DNA from 3 places in the Pontibacillus sp. ALD_SL1 genome. Region 1 is predicted to be linked to each of the others. Evidence: a T-box and tRNA genes for the amino acid it is inferred to sense, from the RefSeq annotation. Region 1 holds a T-box; the other regions hold tRNA genes.
The links. The T-box of region 1 lies ahead of serS (serine--tRNA ligase). A T-box ahead of a tRNA ligase gene usually reads a tRNA of that ligase, here a tRNA-Ser.

Region 1 (3,254 bases):
AAGGGTTTTATTAAAATTTTTAATAGAAGTGTGGTTATCACCTTTAGCTTCCCAATATTAAAAAAGAGAAAGGACTTCTTTATAAGTCCTTTCTCTTTAATAACAAGTATAAGTTTTTTACGACATTATACTCTGTTTATTGAATAACTTCCTTACCACCCATATATGGTCGAAGGACTTCTGGAACTTTTACAGTACCATCTTCTTGCTGATAGTTCTCCAATATGGCTGCTACTGTGCGTCCTAGAGCTAGCCCAGAGCCGTTTAATGTATGAACAAATTCAGGCTTTCCTTTCTGATCACGACGGAAGCGAATACCTGCACGACGTGCCTGGAAATCTCCAAAATTCGAGCAAGATGAGATCTCACGATACGTATTATAACTAGGTAACCAAACCTCGATGTCATATTTCTTTGCTGCAGTAAAGCCAAGGTCTCCTGTACACATGTCCATGACACGATAAGGTAGATTCAATAACTGCAGTACTTTCTCAGCATGACCTGTAAGCTGTTCAAGCGCATCATAAGACTCTTCAGGTTTCACAAATTGCACAAGCTCTACTTTATTGAATTGGTGCTGACGGATTAAACCACGCGTGTCACGACCAGCAGACCCTGCTTCAGAACGGAAGCAAGCACTGAATGCTACATATTTACGCGGTAGGTCATCAATGGACAGAATTTCCTCACGATGATAGTTCGTAACAGGAACCTCTGCTGTAGGTGCTAAGAAATAATCCCACTCTTCTACTTTAAAAGCGTCCTCTTCAAATTTAGGAAGTTGACCAGTACCAGTCATGCTTGTGCGATTAATCATGTAAGGAGGTAGCATTTCCTCATAATCATGCTCTTCTGCATGTAAGTCCATCATAAAGCTCATTAGAGCGCGCTCTAAGCGGGCACCTAACTTTTTATAGAATGTAAAGCGACTCCCCGTGACTTTAGATGCTCTTTCAAAATCTAAAATGTCTAAGTGGTCAGCCACATCCCAGTGGGCTTTAGGTTCAAACGAAAATTCAGGAATTTCTCCCCACTCGCGGGCAACTTGGTTATCCTCCTCATCGCTACCAACCGGTACGCTTTCATGAGGAATATTTGGGATAGAAAGAAGAAGTGTTTCTAGACGTTCCTCTACTTCTTTAAGTTCTGTATCTAATTCTTTAATGCGGTCCCCTACTTCACGCATTTCTGTAATTAAATGATCAGCATCTTTCTTTTCCTTTTTTAATGCAGAAATATCTTTAGATACCTCATTGCGTTTTGCCTTAAGTTCTTCTGTTTCACGAATTAACTCGCGACGACGCTCATCAAGTTCCCCGAATGTATCTAAGTCTGACAGGTCTTCACCTCGATTTTGAAGCTTATTTTTCACTTCATCAAAATTATTACGTAAGTATTTCAAATCTAACATGTTACTTCCTCCTTATAGATGTATACTACATACAAAAAACTCCCGCCCCTTAATCAATTGATTAGGGACGAGAGTTTGTATATTCCCGCGATGCCACCCTTATTGAAGGTATAAATCACCTTCCGGCTTACTTTTCAGTAACGATGCGTCAGCACCGGATATGCTTACTTGTCCTTTCGGCATATCTGCTCAAGGATGGATTGGCAACGCTCCTTCACTGGTTTGCACCACCCACCAGTTCTCTGTAGAAGGACACGTTGTTACTACTTCCTATCATCACGTTTCGTATATTTGTTGTTATGAAGAAGAATAGCGAATTTCTTGCTAAGATGCAAGTGTTTTCTTCGATTCTTCAACCATTTTTACAAAATGTTCGGTTAAACGATGGTCATCTGTTAACTCCGGGTGAAAAGCACATGCGAGGTAATGGCCGTCCTGAGCCGCAATGATTTTATCATTTTGCTTGGCTAGTACTTCGGCACCCTCACCGACTTCTACAATGTATGGTGCCCGGATAAAAACAGCTTCATACTCCTTAGCAATACCTTTAATGTCTAAGAAGGCTTCAAAACTATCTCTTTGACGCCCGAACGCATTTCGTTCGACGATCATGTTCATTAAACCAAGGTGTGGTTGATCTTGCCCTTGAATTCTTCCGGCTAATAAGATTAAGCCAGCACATGTTCCAAAGATTGGTTTACCACTTTGTCCGAACTGTTGTAAAGGCTCAAAAAAGCCATATTTATCGATTAAACGGCGCATTGTTGTACTCTCACCACCCGGTAATATCAAACCGTCAATATCATCCAGTTGAGATGTACGCTTTACAACTACGGCTTGAGCTCCGCTCGCTTCTATAGAGCGTACGTGCTCACGCACAGCCCCTTGTAAACCTAAGACACCAATTACAGTCATGATGCATTCCCCTTTTATCAATTACATGCTGCGATCTTGCATACGATCGGAAGGTTGAAGTGTAGACATCTCCATACCTTTCATAGCAGTTCCAAGACCCTTAGAAAGTTCTCCGATTAGTTTATAATCATCATAGTGAGTTGTTGCTTCTACAATAGCACGAGCAAATTTCTCAGGATTATTGGATTTAAAGATTCCAGAACCAACAAACACACCATCTGCACCTAATTGCATCATCAAGGCTGCGTCAGCAGGTGTTGCAATCCCTCCTGCAGCGAAGTTTACAACAGGTAGACGACCTTCTTCTTTAATCTGAAGAAGAAGTTCATAAGGTGCTCCAATGTTTTTAGCATAAGTCATTAGCTCATCTTCATTCATGCTTATTACTTGGCGGATCTGTGATTGAACTTCGCGCATGTGACGAACCGCTTCTACAATATTTCCTGTTCCAGGTTCGCCTTTAGTGCGTAGCATAGATGCACCTTCGCCAATACGACGTGTTGCTTCACCAAGATTACGACAACCACAAACAAATGGAACAGTATAATCATTCTTCTTAATATGAAATACTTCATCTGCAGGTGTTAGTACTTCACTCTCATCAATATAGTCCACGCCCATAGACTCTAATACGCGAGCTTCTACCACATGCCCAATACGAGCCTTTGCCATTACCGGTATAGATACAGCGTTCATTACTTCTTCAACAATGGTTGGATCAGCCATCCGAGCAACTCCACCTGCTGCACGGATATCTGCCGGAACGCGCTCGAGTGCCATAACTGCGACAGCCCCAGCCTCTTCAGCAATTTTAGCTTGCTCTGCATTTACAACGTCCATAATGACGCCGCCTTTTTGCATTTCTGCCATACCTCTTTTAACACGATCTGTACCTGTTTTTGACATGAATATTCCTCCTACTCCGAAT
Region 2 (3,254 bases), 570 kb from region 1:
AAACAAATAAAACAGTATTTTCTAACTCAAACTTATTAATTAGACATAAAAAAAATCGCTTTCGTTAGCGATTTCCATTGCAATGTTAAGTTTTACGATACCGGTGGTCGGGCTCGAACCGACACTCCGTGAGGAACACGATTTTGAGTCGTGCGCGTCTGCCAATTCCGCCACACCGGCATATGAATGGAGGCGGCAACCGGATTCGAACCGATGGTAAAGGAGTTGCAGTCCTCTGCCTTACCACTTGGCTATGCCGCCAAATAAAAATGGAGCGGAAGACGGGATTCGAACCCGCGACCCCCACCTTGGCAAGGTGGTGTTCTACCACTGAACTACTTCCGCGAAAACTCTTGGCTGGCCCAGCTGGATTCGAACCAGCGCATGACGGTACCAAAAACCGTTGCCTTACCGCTTGGCTATGGGCCAATATTTATGGGGCGAATGATGGGGATCGAACCCACGAATGCCGGAGCCACAATCCGGTGCGTTAACCACTTCGCCACATCCGCCATAAAATGAAATTGGCAGGGGTAGTAGGAATCGAACCCACATCGGCGGTTTTGGAGACCGCTGTTCTACCGTTGAACTATACCCCTACTTACTGTAGTAATTATAATGGTGGAGGGGGCAGGACTCGAACCTGCGAACCCAGAGGGAGCGGATTTACAGTCCGCCGCGTTTGGCCAACTTCGCTACCCCTCCACGTTTTTTAAAGTATGCAGGCCAGAGGACTTGAACCCCCAACCTACTGATTACAAGTCAGTTGCTCTACCAATTGAGCTAGGCCTGCACAAAACATGGTGGCTCGGGACGGAATCGAACCGCCGACACACGGATTTTCAGTCCGTTGCTCTACCGACTGAGCTACCGAGCCAGTCTTATGTACTTTACAGTAACAAGAATTTATTTAATTGAAAAAGTGGCGGTCCGGACGGGACTCGAACCCGCGACCTCCTGCGTGACAGGCAGGCATTCTAACCAACTGAACTACCGGACCATTGGTTGCACCTAAAGGTACACAATCATTTGTAATTCGAAGAAGTCTTTTCGACGTAGTACAAATTTAAATTGGTTGCGGGGACAGGATTTGAACCTGCGACCTTCGGGTTATGAGCCCGACGAGCTACCAGACTGCTCCACCCCGCGATAATGTTGAATACTTAATGCATATTCAATTATATGATGTTTGCAATGATCTTGTGCATTGCATTTTTAAAATGGTGGAGGATGGCGGGCTCGAACCACCGACCCCCTGCTTGTAAGGCAGGTGCTCTCCCAGCTGAGCTAATCCTCCATAATATTAAGTGGTGACCCGTACGGGATTCGAACCCGTGTTACCGCCGTGAAAGGGCGGTGTCTTAACCACTTGACCAACGGGCCAGTGAAAAGTTAGTGGCGGAGAGCGAGGGATTCGAACCCTCGAGACCCGTGTTTGGGCCTACACGATTTCCAATCGTGCTCCTTCGGCCACTCGGACAGCTCTCCATGGCTCCAACGGCAGGATTCGAACCTGCGACCGATCGGTTAACAGCCGATAGCTCTACCACTGAGCTACGTTGGAATCATGTCAAAAGACCGTTTGCCTTTTGATCAAAGTCAATAAAGTGACTTGCCTGGCGGCGTCCTACTCTTGCGGGGGTGAAACCCCGACTACCATCGGCGCTGAAGAGCTTAACTTCTGTGTTCGGCATGGAAACAGGTGTGACCTCTTCGCCAAAACCGCCAGACTCTTTATTGATTTTCTCTCTCGTTTTTTCAACGACAAGTTATATTTTATCTTGTTTCGAAAGAAAAGTCAAGAGGTATTTTAGATTTTTTCTAAGTACCTTCAAAACTAGATAAGAATTATGACATCGTGCCTGATCACGTGTTTGCGCTTGAACTGACTTCCAGCTCCAACTCCCAGACCCTAGCGTATAAGTCATCTTTTCTACAAAGGCTAATCGCCTTTTCCGAAAATCTGTCTTATCCGTACGGGTCTAAGCGGTCGTTTGCGCTTTAGATAGATAAGCCCTCGATTTATTAGTATCGGTCAGCTGCACGTGTCACCACGCTTCCACCTCCGACCTATCAACCTTGTCGTCTACAAGGAATCTTACTCACTCGAAGTGATGGGAAATCTCATCTTGAAGTGGGCTTCATGCTTAGATGCTTTCAGCACTTATCCCTTCCGCACGTAGCTACCCAGCTGTGCTCCTGGCGGAACAACTGGTGCACCAGCGGTGCGTCCATCCCGGTCCTCTCGTACTAAGGACAGCTCTCCTCAAATTTCCAACGCCCACGACGGATAGGGACCGAACTGTCTCACGACGTTCTGAACCCAGCTCGCGTACCGCTTTAATGGGCGAACAGCCCAACCCTTGGGACCGACTACAGCCCCAGGATGCGATGAGCCGACATCGAGGTGCCAAACCTCCCCGTCGATGTGGACTCTTGGGGGAGATAAGCCTGTTATCCCCGGGGTAGCTTTTATCCGTTGAGCGACGGCCCTTCCATGCGGCACCGCCGGATCACTAAGCCCGACTTTCGTCCCTGCTCGACTTGTAGGTCTCGCAGTCAAGCTCCCTTGTGCCTTTGCACTCTGCGAATGATTTCCAACCATTCTGAGGGAACCTTTGGGCGCCTCCGTTACTTTTTGGGAGGCGACCGCCCCAGTCAAACTGCCCACCTGACACTGTCTCCGGACCGGATCACGGTCCTGGGTTAGAATGTCAATACAGCCAGGGTGGTATCCCACGGATGCCTCCACCGAAGCTAGCGCTCCGGTATCGACGGCTCCCACCTATCCTGTACAAGCTGTACCAACATTCAATATCAGGCTACAGTAAAGCTCCACGGGGTCTTTCCGTCCTGTCGCGGGTAATGCGCATCTTCACGCATAGTATAATTTCACCGGGTCTCTTGTTGAGACAGTGCCCAATTCGTTGCACCTTTCGTGCGGGTCGGAACTTACCCGACAAGGAATTTCGCTACCTTAGGACCGTTATAGTTACGGCCGCCGTTTACTGGGGCTTCGGTTCAAAGCTTCGCATAAGCTAACTCATCCCCTTAACCTTCCAGCACCGGGCAGGTGTCAGCCCCTATACTTCACCTTTCGGTTTCGCAGAGACCTGTGTTTTTGCTAAACAGTCGATTGGGCCTTTTCACTGCGGCTCCTCCTATGAAGGAGCACCCCTTCTCCCGAAGTTACGGGGTCATTTTGCCGAGTTCCTTAACAAGAGTTCTCCCGATCACCTTAGGATACTCTCCTC
Region 3 (3,254 bases), 240 kb from region 1:
TTACAAGGTACAGTGCGCAATGTTGTAGACTTTGGCGTATTTGTAGACATTGGGGTGAAGCAAGATGGTTTAGTTCATATATCTAAACTAGCTAAGCGCTTTGTGAAACATCCATTAGATGTTGTGGCGGTTGGAGATGTAGTAACCGTATGGGTCGAAGATGTAGATAAGAAAAAAGAGCGGATTGCCTTATCGATGCTAGGACCTGCTGAATAATAGAAGAAAGCACTGCTTACGAGCAGTGTTTTTTTCTATAGAAATACCAACACTGATTAAGCATCTTGATTTGATAAGAATTCTTTTCCTGGTATGCTTTCATCAGTTGTCGCTGTAACCAACCAGGCATAAAGGACACCACCTTTCTATTAATATGTAAAACGTCATGTTGCGATTGAGAAAGGTAATAGCGTTACTTTTATGTTATGCATATAAACGCCTATATGTGATAAAGGAGGGGAAACTATGGAAAATAAAGCGTTATGGAGCTGGGTAGATAAGATATCAAGAGAATGGTTTGGGAAGCCATATCCGGATGAGGTAATAATGAACAACCGTCTACGTACAACAGGAGGACGCTACTTGCCGGCTCAAAGAAGAATTGAACTGAATCCTAAATACCTTTCAGAGTTAGGTGAAGAGGAATTTGAAGGGATAATCAAACATGAGTTATGTCATTATCATCTTCATATAGAGGGGAAAGGGTACCAACATCGTGACCCAGAGTTCAGAGCTTTATTAAAGAAAACCGGATCTCCGCGATTCTGTAAGGCGCTGCCTTCCCGGTATAGAGAGCCTAATCATATCTATCAATGCGAGGACTGTGGGCACATCTATAAACGGATGAAGAGAGTGAATACATCGAAATATCGATGCGGAAAATGCAAAGGGAAGTTAAAAAAGATAGAATAATGTATTGACCTTGGACGACCCACGTGTTAAATTATTATAGCCGTCATCGATACGGCACTTTAACCGATTTTATGAATTTCATTTTTTTCGTTAGAGGAATTGACAGTGCAACTAAAGTGTTGTAACATATTAAAAGTCGCTAAGGAAAACAAAAAAAGAAACGAAACAAACCAGTTAAATTTCTTTAAAAAATTCCTTGCAAACAAAAACAATATCTGATAAAGTATTTAATTGTCGGCGAAACAAAATAAGCCGAAAACAAATGCTTCATTAATTCTTATTCCAACGTAGCTCAGTGGTAGAGCTATCGGCTGTTAACCGATCGGTCGCAGGTTCGAATCCTGCCGTTGGAGCCAGTGGAGAAGTACTCAAGTGGCTGAAGAGGCGCCCCTGCTAAGGGTGTAGGTCGCGTAAGCGGCGCGAGGGTTCAAATCCCTCCTTCTCCGCCATTTCTTAACTGGCCCGTTGGTCAAGTGGTTAAGACACCGCCCTTTCACGGCGGTAACACGGGTTCGAATCCCGTACGGGTCACCATTTATTTTTTTGGTCCGGTAGTTCAGTTGGTTAGAATGCCTGCCTGTCACGCAGGAGGTCGCGGGTTCGAGTCCCGTCCGGACCGCCACTATTTTGGCCCATAGCCAAGCGGTAAGGCAACGGTTTTTGGTACCGTCATGCGCTGGTTCGAATCCAGCTGGGCCAGCCACTATTATGAAGAGCCATTAGCTCAGTTGGTAGAGCATCTGACTTTTAATCAGAGGGTCGGAGGTTCGAATCCTCCATGGCTCACCATTTATACACACCGTGCGGGTGTGGCGGAATTGGCAGACGCGCTAGACTTAGGATCTAGTGTCTCTCGACGTGGGGGTTCAAGTCCCTCCACCCGCACCATTATTACAGTAAGCGATCTTCGCTAACAAGCGTTAAAAGCTCATTTATGATGAGCGGTCGTGGCGGAATGGCAGACGCGCTAGGTTGAGGGCCTAGTGGGGGTTCACCCCGTGGAGGTTCAAATCCTCTCGACCGCACCATTGAAGTCACAAAGAAAAAATAAAAAAGTGCTTGCATTGATAAAACAGACATGATACAATAAATCTTGTCGCTTCAAAAAACATGCGCCCGTAGCTCAATTGGATAGAGCGTTTGACTACGGATCAAGAGGTTAGGGGTTCGACTCCTCTCGGGCGCGCCATTTCTTTTCCGGGAAGTAGCTCAGCTTGGTAGAGCACATGGTTTGGGACCATGGGGTCGCAGGTTCGAATCCTGTCTTCCCGACCATCGGAAAACTTTATATGCGGGTGTAGTTTAGTGGTAAAACCTCAGCCTTCCAAGCTGATGTCGTGGGTTCGATTCCCATCACCCGCTCCATTATAAATATGGGCCTGTAGCTCAGTTGGTTAGAGCGCACGCCTGATAAGCGTGAGGTCGGTGGTTCAAGTCCACTCAGGCCCACCAGAAGAAACATTTGATCTTTGAAAACTGAACGAAACAACATGTAACGTCAATGTCTTTAAATTATTTTTTAAAGCCAGTAATCATTTATTTGATGCTAGGCAAACTCTAACTTTATGGAGAGTTTGATCTTGGCTCAGGACGAACGCTGGCGGCGTGCCTAATACATGCAAGTCGAGCGCGTGAAACAACATGATCCCTTCGGGGTGATTGTTGTGGATCGAGCGGCGGACGGGTGAGTAACACGTGGGCAACCTACCCATGAGATCGGGATAACTCCGGGAAACCGGAGCTAATACCGAATAACCCAGTGAACTGCATGGTTCACTGGTAAAAGGCGGTTTCGGCCGTCACTCATGGATGGGCCCGCGGCGCATTAGCTAGTTGGTAAGGTAACGGCTTACCAAGGCGACGATGCGTAGCCGACCTGAGAGGGTGATCGGCCACACTGGGACTGAGACACGGCCCAGACTCCTACGGGAGGCAGCAGTAGGGAATCTTCCGCAATGGACGAAAGTCTGACGGAGCAACGCCGCGTGAACGATGAAGGTCTTCGGATCGTAAAGTTCTGTTGTTAGGGAAGAACAAGTACCAGAGGAAATGCTGGTACCTTGACGGTACCTAACCAGAAAGCCACGGCTAACTACGTGCCAGCAGCCGCGGTAATACGTAGGTGGCAAGCGTTGTCCGGAATTATTGGGCGTAAAGCGCGCGCAGGCGGTTTCTTAAGTCTGATGTGAAAGCCCACAGCTCAACTGTGGAGGGCCATTGGAAACTGGGGAACTTGAGTACAGAAGAGGAGAGTGGAATTCCACGTGTAGCGGTGAAATGCGTAGATATGTGGAGGAACACCAGTGGCGAAGGCGACTCTCTGGTCTGTAACTGACGCTGAGGCG

Region 2: it has a tRNA-Ser gene. The T-box ahead of serS (serine--tRNA ligase) is inferred to sense a tRNA for this amino acid. The anticodon was not compared.
Region 3: it has a tRNA-Ser gene. The T-box ahead of serS (serine--tRNA ligase) is inferred to sense a tRNA for this amino acid. The anticodon was not compared.

What each region holds. Positions count from the first base shown of each region.
Region 1 is NZ_CP062974.1:14,632-17,885, reverse strand. It holds gene serS (serine--tRNA ligase) at 137-1,411, opposite strand; T-box leader at 1,472-1,697, opposite strand; gene pdxT (pyridoxal 5'-phosphate synthase glutaminase subunit PdxT) at 1,736-2,326, opposite strand; gene pdxS (pyridoxal 5'-phosphate synthase lyase subunit PdxS) at 2,348-3,232, opposite strand.
Region 2 is NZ_CP062974.1:582,775-586,028, reverse strand. It holds tRNA gene IMZ31_RS03010 (tRNA-Leu) at 99-180, opposite strand; tRNA gene IMZ31_RS03005 (tRNA-Cys) at 188-261, opposite strand; tRNA gene IMZ31_RS03000 (tRNA-Gly) at 271-345, opposite strand; tRNA gene IMZ31_RS02995 (tRNA-Gln) at 355-429, opposite strand; tRNA gene IMZ31_RS02990 (tRNA-His) at 437-512, opposite strand; tRNA gene IMZ31_RS02985 (tRNA-Trp) at 526-599, opposite strand; tRNA gene IMZ31_RS02980 (tRNA-Tyr) at 620-705, opposite strand; tRNA gene IMZ31_RS02975 (tRNA-Thr) at 721-793, opposite strand; tRNA gene IMZ31_RS02970 (tRNA-Phe) at 802-877, opposite strand; tRNA gene IMZ31_RS02965 (tRNA-Asp) at 924-1,000, opposite strand; tRNA gene IMZ31_RS02960 (tRNA-Met) at 1,073-1,149, opposite strand; tRNA gene IMZ31_RS02955 (tRNA-Val) at 1,222-1,297, opposite strand; tRNA gene IMZ31_RS02950 (tRNA-Glu) at 1,309-1,383, opposite strand; tRNA gene IMZ31_RS02945 (tRNA-Ser) at 1,397-1,488, opposite strand; tRNA gene IMZ31_RS02940 (tRNA-Asn) at 1,490-1,564, opposite strand; rRNA gene rrf (5S ribosomal RNA) at 1,615-1,730, opposite strand; rRNA gene IMZ31_RS02930 (23S ribosomal RNA) at 2,006-3,254, opposite strand, start outside.
Region 3 is NZ_CP062974.1:259,334-262,587, forward strand. It holds gene IMZ31_RS01455 (Tex family protein) at 1-216, shown strand, start outside; gene cmpA (cortex morphogenetic protein CmpA) at 233-346, opposite strand; gene IMZ31_RS01465 (SprT family protein) at 463-909, shown strand; tRNA gene IMZ31_RS01470 (tRNA-Asn) at 1,191-1,265, shown strand; tRNA gene IMZ31_RS01475 (tRNA-Ser) at 1,268-1,358, shown strand; tRNA gene IMZ31_RS01480 (tRNA-Glu) at 1,369-1,443, shown strand; tRNA gene IMZ31_RS01485 (tRNA-Asp) at 1,455-1,531, shown strand; tRNA gene IMZ31_RS01490 (tRNA-Gln) at 1,538-1,612, shown strand; tRNA gene IMZ31_RS01495 (tRNA-Lys) at 1,623-1,698, shown strand; tRNA gene IMZ31_RS01500 (tRNA-Leu) at 1,713-1,797, shown strand; tRNA gene IMZ31_RS01505 (tRNA-Leu) at 1,851-1,937, shown strand; tRNA gene IMZ31_RS01510 (tRNA-Arg) at 2,022-2,098, shown strand; tRNA gene IMZ31_RS01515 (tRNA-Pro) at 2,108-2,184, shown strand; tRNA gene IMZ31_RS01520 (tRNA-Gly) at 2,201-2,274, shown strand; tRNA gene IMZ31_RS01525 (tRNA-Ile) at 2,285-2,361, shown strand; rRNA gene IMZ31_RS01530 (16S ribosomal RNA) at 2,472-3,254, shown strand, end outside.